3 regions of the Bacillus sp. FG16 genome follow, and region 2 is predicted to be linked to each of the others. Evidence: riboswitches for the same ligand, from Rfam matches in the RefSeq annotation. Region 2 holds a riboswitch; each other region holds the start of a gene.
The links. Region 2 has a riboswitch for thiamine pyrophosphate ahead of tenA (thiaminase II). Riboswitches for the same ligand answer to the same signal wherever they lie in the genome.
Positions count from the first base shown of each region.

Region 1: another riboswitch for thiamine pyrophosphate. It lies ahead of ACODS7_RS17790 (MTH1187 family thiamine-binding protein); the one in region 2 lies ahead of tenA (thiaminase II).
Region 3: another riboswitch for thiamine pyrophosphate. It lies ahead of ACODS7_RS15705 (energy-coupled thiamine transporter ThiT); the one in region 2 lies ahead of tenA (thiaminase II).

Region 1 covers NZ_JBMDKC010000047.1:35,624-38,911, reverse strand. Annotated here, with positions in the region: gene ACODS7_RS17800 (ABC transporter substrate-binding protein) at 1-351, opposite strand, end outside; gene ACODS7_RS17795 (ABC transporter permease) at 348-1,121, opposite strand; gene ACODS7_RS17790 (MTH1187 family thiamine-binding protein) at 1,093-1,413, opposite strand; TPP riboswitch at 1,515-1,616, opposite strand; gene ACODS7_RS17785 (non-ribosomal peptide synthetase) at 1,669-3,288, opposite strand, start outside.
Region 2 covers NZ_JBMDKC010000054.1:33,696-36,983, forward strand. Annotated here, with positions in the region: gene pdxR (MocR-like pyridoxine biosynthesis transcription factor PdxR) at 1-165, shown strand, start outside; gene ACODS7_RS19320 (D-alanine--D-alanine ligase) at 170-1,084, shown strand; TPP riboswitch at 1,158-1,263, shown strand; gene tenA (thiaminase II) at 1,391-2,080, shown strand; gene ACODS7_RS19330 (DUF3937 family protein) at 2,536-2,799, shown strand.
Region 3 covers NZ_JBMDKC010000039.1:11,000-14,287, forward strand. Annotated here, with positions in the region: gene ACODS7_RS15700 (sensor histidine kinase) at 1-592, shown strand, start outside; gene ACODS7_RS15705 (energy-coupled thiamine transporter ThiT) at 800-1,471, opposite strand; TPP riboswitch at 1,558-1,659, opposite strand; gene ACODS7_RS15710 (FeoA family protein) at 1,854-2,081, shown strand; gene feoB (ferrous iron transport protein B) at 2,078-3,288, shown strand, end outside.

The sequences.
Region 1 (3,288 bases), on a different contig from region 2:
AGTGTTATGCTGAATAATCGCGCCTACAGACACAACAGGGATCCCTTCCACACGAGCTAACGTTACATTTTCTTGTGCGCTTATTGCGAAGTCAGCTTTTCCTGATGCTATCATTTGCTCTGCTGTTACATTGTCACCTGGTTGAATAATTTCTACATCTAATCCTTGCTTTTTGTAATAATCTTTCGCTTGCGCTACATATAAGCCAGTATGATTCGTATTTGGAAACCAATCTAATACTACTTTTACTTTTTGATCTTTACTTGCGCTTTCTTCTTTCTTCGCCGGATTACATCCAGCCACACCTACTGCTAATAAGGCAGCTAACATAACTTTTAAACCTTTTTTCATTTTCTGCCGTCCTTTCTATATATCCATGGTGCTGTTATTCTTGCCATAAACTCTACGATAAAATACAGGCATAATGTCACCATAACGATGATTGCTGCAACACCAAATACTCGGGCAGTCAAAAAGGATTTTGTAGCCCTCGTAAGCATAACCCCTAATCCTTCACTTGCACCGAGCCATTCTCCGATAATTGCCCCCATTACGCTATATGTAACTGCAATTTTTAAACCTGAGAAAAAGTATGGGAGCACTGCTGGAAATTTTACTTTCTGGTAAACTTGCCACTTTGTCGCCTTCATTGTTTGTAACAGCTTCAACATGTTTTTATCTACTGTTTGAAAACCTTCTAAAATACTAAGCGCAATTGGGAAGAAACAAACGAGTATTACGACCATTACTTTTGGCAACATCCCATATCCAAACCAAATAATAAATAGCGGTGCAAGTACAACGATTGGAATTGTTTGCGAAATAACGAGCAATGGATTTATTAAAATACGAAATAACGGTATAACGTCCATAATAATTGCGATGCTCGTCCCCAATAAAATTGCAAAGAATAGTCCAATTATAACTTCCTGCAGTGTTTGCATCGTATTTGGTAATAGTAAATCTTTCATCCCAATTAATTCTTGAACAATGGCAGAAGGCTTTGGTAAAATCCACGGTTCGATTTTAAATAATGAAACAGATCCTTCCCATATTGCAATGAGAAGGATAAGCCAAATAGTTGTAATAAGTTTAGATTGCTTCTGGTTTTTCATATTCATCACGGTACTTCCAAACCTTTTCATCTATTGTTACACCAGTGCTTGGACGATAATGGATTTTAATAGAAGTAATCACTTCTTCTGCTCCAGCATCGACGCAAGCTTGTTGCGCACGTTTAACGACATCAAGAAGTACATCTAATTCTCCTTCCAAAGTTGTTTCCATTGCCCCTACTTCATAACGAACTCCCGATTGTTGCACAACTTCAATTGCTTTATCGACAACAGAATATACATCTTTCGTTTTCGCTTGTGGTACTACTGAAAATGACATTGTAACTTGTTGTGACATAATAAAATCCCCCTTATAAAATTAAATTTCAAAAATAAGAAAAGGCTTTCCTACTGCGTAGGAAAGCCTTGTATGCAAGTTATTATAGAATAACATATGCTACATCACTTTAAGTAACTCCCTACGCTGGCATTATCCAGATCAGGTTGAGGGTCGATGTTTACTTACATCCTCTCAGCCAATTGGCTCCCCGGTCCTTAATTCGTTTTCATTGTAGCATGATTTATTTTATTGAACAAACAAAAGCATGCATAATCATTTCATTATTTTTGGAAAATATCCAACTTTTTCACCATGAGCTAATAACTGCTGTATAAATTCTTTATTGATTGCTGGTACTATCAATTCTTTTTTCTTAATCCATTCATTCGTTCTACGTGTACCCATTACAATTTCAGATTGCTGCGCTCCATCTCCTGCAACTTGAGAAGCAATTAACTCAGCTACTACTTCATTTCCCTTCGCTAATTCAAGTCCGGTATTTACATATTCTGAAAGTGGAACCATTTCAAGATTGTATCCACACTCTCCAATTAGCTGTATAAATTGTTCAAACTCAATTTGATGTGGATGACAGATGTGCAACGTTTCTCCATCTATTTGTGAATCTTGTACATACGTTACAATTGATTTACTAGCAAAATCAATTGGTGTGAAATCGATTCCCCATTTCACATTAGGAGCTTGTCCAATAAGTAGCATCGCTTTAATAAGACGATAGAATGCGTTTCCTTCGATATTTTGTTGGAATACACCTGTCTCTGAATGACACGCTAAGTTACCTGCACGATAAATATTTCCACGGACACCCTCTTGTATCGCTTTACGAACAAGGTTTTCTGCCTGTAATTTGCTATCAGAATACACATTCTCTAACTCTACATCGTAATTAAAATCACCTGTTTCCACATATGTGTCCCATTGCTCTATTGCTAATTCTATCGGAATACCAATTGTTGAAATAAAGTGGAATGATGCTCCTTCTTCCGCTAGGGCTAACATACGACTCGTTCCTTGCACATTCACATTTTCAAACTGGGCTACATCTCCAAAATGTCTTACATCTGCACCGCAATGAATCACCGTATCAACTTTGGAGTGAATAAATTTAAATTTATCCTCATCCATACCAAGATACTCTGCCCCAAGATCACCAGGTACTGCTGTTATGCGTTGCAACCATTCTTGACTTATATCTTTAAAGTAATTTGTTAATGTATTAACAATTCTTTGTTGTATATCTTGCGTCGGTCTTACTAAGCAATAAATATGTGCTGTTGTATCTTTTAATAATTCATACAATATATGTGAACCTAAATAACCTGTAGCTCCCGTTAAAAAGATATTTGAAACTTTGCTGTCTGTCACTTCATTTATACGGGAAATTGGATCTGGCTCATGTATAACTTTATATTCATGGAATACTTCTTCTTCCTCAACTTTTAATTCTCTTTGAATTTGTGCTAACCCATATATCGTTCGTTCCTGGAAGAAGTCTTGAATTGTTAAATACGGAAAGTCTTCTTTCAACAAAGTTAAAACTCGCAATACTTTCAATGAATGCCCACCGATTGTAAAGAAATCATCATGAACACCAATTTTTGAGATTCCTAATACATCAATCCAAGCTTTCGCTATTTTTTCTTCCGCTTCGGTAGATGGTGCAATATATTCTTGTAAACGAAGTGGTTCATAGTCTGCTTCTAGTTGTGCTAATCGCTTCAAATCAACCTTTTTATTCGGTGTAAGTGGCAGTTCATTAATATAAATTAATTTAGACGGTACCATATAATCTGGTAATCGTTCTCTTAAATCATGTATTAAAGTTTCCATAGCAACTTCATTACTAGTTGTATAGAAAGCAACTAAGTAATG
Region 2 (3,288 bases):
AAGTGTTATGAGAAAGGCGTTACGTTTTCACCTGGAGATGTTTTTTACTCTGGTGAAGAAGGAGCGAATACTTTCCGATTAGGATTTTCACGCTTGAAAGAAGAAGAAATAGTTCGGGGAATCAAAATAATTGGTGATACAATAAAAAATGAAATTTGGAGTTGAGGAAATGAGAATTGGCGTTATTATGGGCGGGGTATCGTCTGAAAAGCAAGTATCAATTATGACTGGAAATGAAATGCTCGCACATTTAGATAAAAGTAAGTATGAAATAGTTCCAATTATATTAAACGAAAAAATGGATTTAATTGAAAAAGCGAAAGACATTGATTTTGCATTGCTCGCATTACATGGAAAATACGGAGAAGATGGGACAGTTCAAGGAACACTGGAGAGTTTAGGGATTCCTTATAGCGGAAGCAATATGTTATCTAGTAGTATATGTATGGATAAAAATATTTCGAAAAAGATTTTACGTTATGAAGGTGTAGAAACACCAGATTGGATTGAACTTACAAAAATGGAGGATCTAAAGCTTGATGAGTTAGATAAGTTAGGATTTCCATTAGTGGTAAAACCAAACTCTGGCGGATCGAGTGTCGGGGTAAAAATCGTTTACAATAAAAATGAATTGATCTCAATGCTAGAAACTGTATTCGAATGGGATTCTGAAGTAGTAATTGAGAAGTATATAAAAGGTGATGAAATTACATGTTCCATTCTGGATGGAAAACAGTTACCTATAGTTTCAATTCGACATGCAGCCGAGTTCTTTGATTACAATGCAAAATATGATGATACTAGTACAGTTGAGGAAGTTATCGAACTTCCAGCGGAAATTAATGAACGTGTAAATAAAGCGTCACTGGCTTGTTATAAAGCATTAAAATGTAGTGTTTATGCAAGAGTTGATATGATGGTGAAGGACGGAATTCCATATGTAATGGAAATTAATACATTACCAGGGATGACACAATCAAGTTTATTGCCAAAAAGTGCAGAAGCAGCGGGAATTAGTTATAGTAAACTATTAGATATGATTATTGAAACATCATTAAAAGTGAGAAAAGAAGAAGGTTTTTAAGATAGTTATATAACGAATTATTTTGACAGTTTCACGAAGTATGCTATGATGAATACATTATAAAAACAAAATATTTATCCACTAGGGGGGCCTTTTATAGGCTGAGATCAAATGTGATTTTGAGACTCTTAGTACCTGATCTGGTTAATACCAGCGTAGGGAAGTGGGAAAGACGTTGCTATTTAATGAGTAAATAAATACTGTCAATTTCACTTTCTTTACGCCTGTAAAGAAAGTTTTTTTATTTTACAGCTTTAATAATTGTGGATAAATACTTATATTTTATACATTATTGGAGGGATTTAAATGACTTTTTCACAATCATTACGTAAAGAAGTAGATTCAATTTGGGAAGCGAGTTTTAACCATCCTTTTGTAAAAAAACTTGGTGAAGGAACGTTAGATTTAGCTAGTTTTCGCTATTATGTGCTTCAAGATTCATATTATTTGAGTCATTTTGCTAGAGTACAAACTTTAGGAGCTGCAAAAGCTCTTGAATTAGAGACGACAGCTCGTATGGCACATCATGCTCAAAATACATATGAGGCCGAGTTATCTTTACATGAGAATTTTGCTAAAAAGCTAGGGATAACAAAAGAAGAAAAAGATAATTTTATTCCTGCGCCAACTGCATATGCGTATACTTCACATATGTATCGTGCTGCGTATGAAGGACATTTAGGAGATATTATTGCAGCAATTTTACCTTGCTATTGGTTGTATTATGAAATTGGCGAACGCTTAAAAGAGTGTCAGCCGGAAGAGCCAATTTATAACGAATGGATTTCTGCTTATGGATCTGATTGGTTCCGTACGCTAGTTGAAGAACAAATTACACGTTTAGATACTATCGCTGAAAAAGTAACAGAGGCAGACCGCAAGCGTATGAAACAGCATTTTATTATTAGCAGTCAATATGAATATTCATTTTGGGAAATGGCTTATACATTAGAAAAGTGGCCAGTGGATACAGACGTAAAAGACGTAATTGGATAAAGAATAGAAGTAATGTTATAGATAGGTATGGATCATACCTGTCTATATATTTTTTCTTATCAAATTTGTGCAAAGTCGATAGTGCTGAGGAAATGGTGAAATGGCATATCGATAAGTTAACTAGTTTAATTGTCTACGCATTAAATGGATAAACTACTGTCACATATATTTTACAATAAAACGGATATGTTACTAAGCTAACTTCAGATGCACAACGTAATGAGATGAAATTTTACCTTGAACGTAAAGCTTGGAGGTATGAAGTTAAATAAGAAAAGAAACCCGCACTGTTAGCTGTAACGGAGTTGTTTTTTCTTTGCAGGAATTTCTAAATTACCATGAAGTGCTGTTAACACAATATGCAAATATGCATATTGTGTTTTTTTGAGTTCTTTTTGTGTTAAAATCAAATATAGAGATATGGAAATATAAAGAAGTAAAAGCAGGAATATCCAATGAATTTTGAGAGGTGTTATATGTTTACAAATAAGAAATTAATTCGATTTGGTTTATCGTTGTTTGTATTTTTAGGAATCATTAATTTTACAATCAGCTATTTCCAAACATATCTTGAAACAGCAGCAGATATTAAATGGGTAATTCCGGGAATTTGGCAAACTATTTTAATAGATGTTCCTCAAGGTATACTTGTTCTTTTAGGCGCAATTGCTTTATATGATTTCACAAAAGAGGCATCACAAAAAGACGCATCAATCTAAATGCGTCTTTTTTCAATTAGCAATTTCATAGAGAGTTTTGCTAAAGAAATAGAATGAAAAGCCCTAATTAGGGCTTTTTTCTTTGTAGGAATTTCTTATCCGTCATAGAAACCGGTCACTAGGAAATGTTATAGCGAAACGCATTTACAGTACAGAAAAATCTAAGTGACAGACGGAAATATATAGGATATGGCGCCATAATTATTGAGAAATTAATTGAATTTAGTAAGTATGAAGATATGACGCTAGAATTCATATTTTTTAATTTTTATTTATCCCGCATTAACGGGTAGTAAGCCCCCCGCCTCAAAATTCAGCAGAAGCAAAGAAGTTAGGTGGCGGTCGGACTGTCCGTAAAAGCCCGATTGGTGAGGGCTAATAATCAGTGGGGGATGAGCTAACCCCCCACTGATTAAAGTTTCACTTTATAAAAATGAGCCCATAGTAAAAATAGGTATATGAACAAGGTGCATCATTTAATGATAAGTC
Region 3 (3,288 bases), on a different contig from region 2:
TATTTTAAAAGACGGGGTAGCTGAGCATAAAAAGGATTATTATTTTCAGGCGATGGAGAGAGAAGTAGACAAAATGGATACGTTAATTTTGGATATGCTTGAGTTAGCTAAATTTGAATCTGGTACATATAAAATGAAAAAGGCTTCGTTTTATATTGATACAGTAATTGAAGACATATGTGAACATCTATCTGTGGAAATAGAGAAAAAAGAGCTTCGTATTCATAAAAATATATGTTCATTTGAAGTGATTGCAAATCAAGGCCGGATTGAACAAGTCATCGTGAATTTCATTACGAATGCCATACGTTATACACCAAATAAAGAAGATATTATTATTTCTACAATAGATGAGAAGGATCGTATAAAAGTGTGCATTGAAAATAAAGGTACTCACATTGAAGAAGAACAATTAGATAAAATTTGGGATCGTTTTTATCGAGTGGATACAGCTCGTCAGCGTTCACAAGGTGGGACGGGGCTTGGGCTTGCCATTTCAAAGAATATTTTAGAACTACATGATGCTGAATATGGGGCAGGAAATACAGAAGATGGTGTGTTATTTTATTTCTATTTACCGAAAAAAGCGTAGAAAATATGATCTACGTTTTTTTAAATTATTTTCATATTATCTTTACCTAATCTTTATTTTTAATCAGTATAATTTGTTTAGAATATGAGGTTATGTAAGGAGTCGATGAACCGTGCATAGCAATTGGCTAAGTATAATGGTATTTATTTTCTTTTGCGCATTTATTGTATTTTTAATTAATATTACGATATGAAAAAAGAGCGCTCATTAAGCGCCCTTTTTTTGTGTATTCATTTGATAAGCACTGATGCTTTTGAATAAGCGTGGTGAAGTGATAAATAAAAATATAAGTAAAACGGTACATAGAATATAGGAACCAATCATTGTACTACCGTTAAATATTAAAGAATATAGGAAAGCCGACTGGCCTTTTGGTGCATATTGTCCCCAGAAAATGATACCAGCGATAAAGTGACAGAAGTAACGAGCTAGACTACCGATAAAAGTAGCGACGATAATGTATCCAATTACTTTCTTTCCTTGGTTTTGTTTTGATGAAGGTTTGTCTTTACGGCTACCTAAATTTGATTGCTCTTCGCTATTATTATTGGAAGTTAAAAGTGCTTTTTGAATTGGACGATAGAATAACCCAGCAAATCCAATGAATGCGAAAGCAACGAAGTATTCAATTAGTACTTGAATTGGTGTGACGATAATGGCATCGCCTACGACAATTTGTAATAATCCCCAAATTAAGCCTCCTAAGAAAGCCATTTTGAAGCCCCAGCGGTATGCGATAATAAAAATAGGAATCATAGCAAATGAAATGGAACCGCCTGTTGCTGATATTTTGATTGAAAGTGGTAAAATATCGATGACCAAGGCGAAGGCTGCAAGAATAGCAGATTCGATCATCGCTTGTAAATTGGTGTTACGCATGTTGTCTCCCCCTAAATCCAAGTTGTACAAAAAAGAATAGATATCATAGGAGGATACGAAATACGTAAATAAAAATGAGGTATGTATTTCGGACGTTTGCACAATCCCTGCGTTAGCATTAACTAACAGGTTCGAAGGGTCGGAACGAAGTGTTCCCTCTCAGCGGCATGGCTCCCCCAGTGATAACGAGATTCTTTATTTGCTATTGTTTATTGTAAGCGAAATGGATGAGAATGGCAAACAAATGCTGTATGACAATAATTGAAATAGAATTGTAGCGAAATGTTAATAAATATGAAGCAAAAGGGTATAGTACAAGAGAAATTGGGTGTGGTATAATTTTTTTGAAAATAATTATCATTCTCTTCTGAGGGGGAAGGTTATGAGCTTAGTAGATATTAAAATTGGAGAGAAAGTGTTAGTAAAAAGTATTCAGTCTTTAGATCAGCTATTAAAGCGTAGACTAGCTGCTTTCGGTCTTGCGGAAGGAAGCGAACTTCGCTTGAAACAGAAAGCGATGTTCAAAGGTCCTTGTACATTGGAGTGTCGTGGACAGTTAATTAGTATTCGTCATTGTGACGCGAAAATGATAAAGGTGGAATTAGCGTGAATAAGGTAGCTTTGCTAGGGAATCCGAATACAGGGAAGACATCATTATTTAATGCACTTACTGGTTCTTATGAATACGTAGGAAACTGGAGCGGTGTAACAGTAGAAAAAAAGGTTGGTAAATTAAAAGATAGACAAGGAACATTAATTGATTTACCAGGTGTGTATGATTTAAATCCAGTTTCACGTGATGAAGGTGTTGTAACAAACTTTCTATTAACAGAAGAATTTAATCATATGTTAAATATCGTAGATTCTTCGCAATTTGAGAGAAATATGCATTTAACGTTGCAATTACTTGAATTTGGTAAGCCGGTCTCAATTGGTTTAAATATGGTTGATGTGGCGAAGCAAAGAGGAATTGTCATTGATGTAAAACGATTATCAGAACTATTAGGTGTAACAGTCGTTCCTGTCGTTGCAAGAAGTGGAAAAGGTTGTGAAGAACTACTTACGACTCTTAAAGAAAATGACAAAAAAGAGAAAAAGCCATTCCTTATTTCATATGGTGTACAAATGGATGAAGGAATTGGAGAAGTAATTGCTCTTTTAGAGACAGTGAATTACGAGCATCCGAGATGGTTAGCTCTTCAATTTTTAAGTAATAACGAAGTAGTAGAAAAAGAAATGAAAGCATTACCAATTTATAAGGAACTCATAGCCATTCGATCTCGCTTAGAAGGAAAACTTGATTGTACGTTAGAAGAGCACATTTACAAAACTCGTGAAGCGTATATTGAAAAGTTAAAAACAAATGTTATGAAGCATGAGAAAGAAGGAAAAATTCCTTTTTCAGAAAAAATTGATAGATTAATTACACATAAAATTTTAGGACTTCCAATCTTTTTAGCAGTTATGTTTTTTATTTTTCAGGTTACGTTTACGTGGATTGGTACACCTTTATCGGATATGTTAGATGAGTTTTTTGGTGGTCAGCTTACGGATTGGGTGACGGCTGGACTTACAAGTATTGGAGCTTCTGATTTTATTCAAGCACTCGTTACAGAAGGTATTATTGCCGGTGTTGGTGCTGTATTAGTATTCGTACCACAAATCTTTGCACTATTCTTTTTCATTTCATTATTAGAAGACTCAGGATATATGGCGCGAATTGCAGTTGTTATGGATAGAATTATGGAGTTTTTCGGCTTAAACGGAAAAGCTTTTATTCCGATGATTATCGGTTTTGGATGTAACGTTCCAGGTAT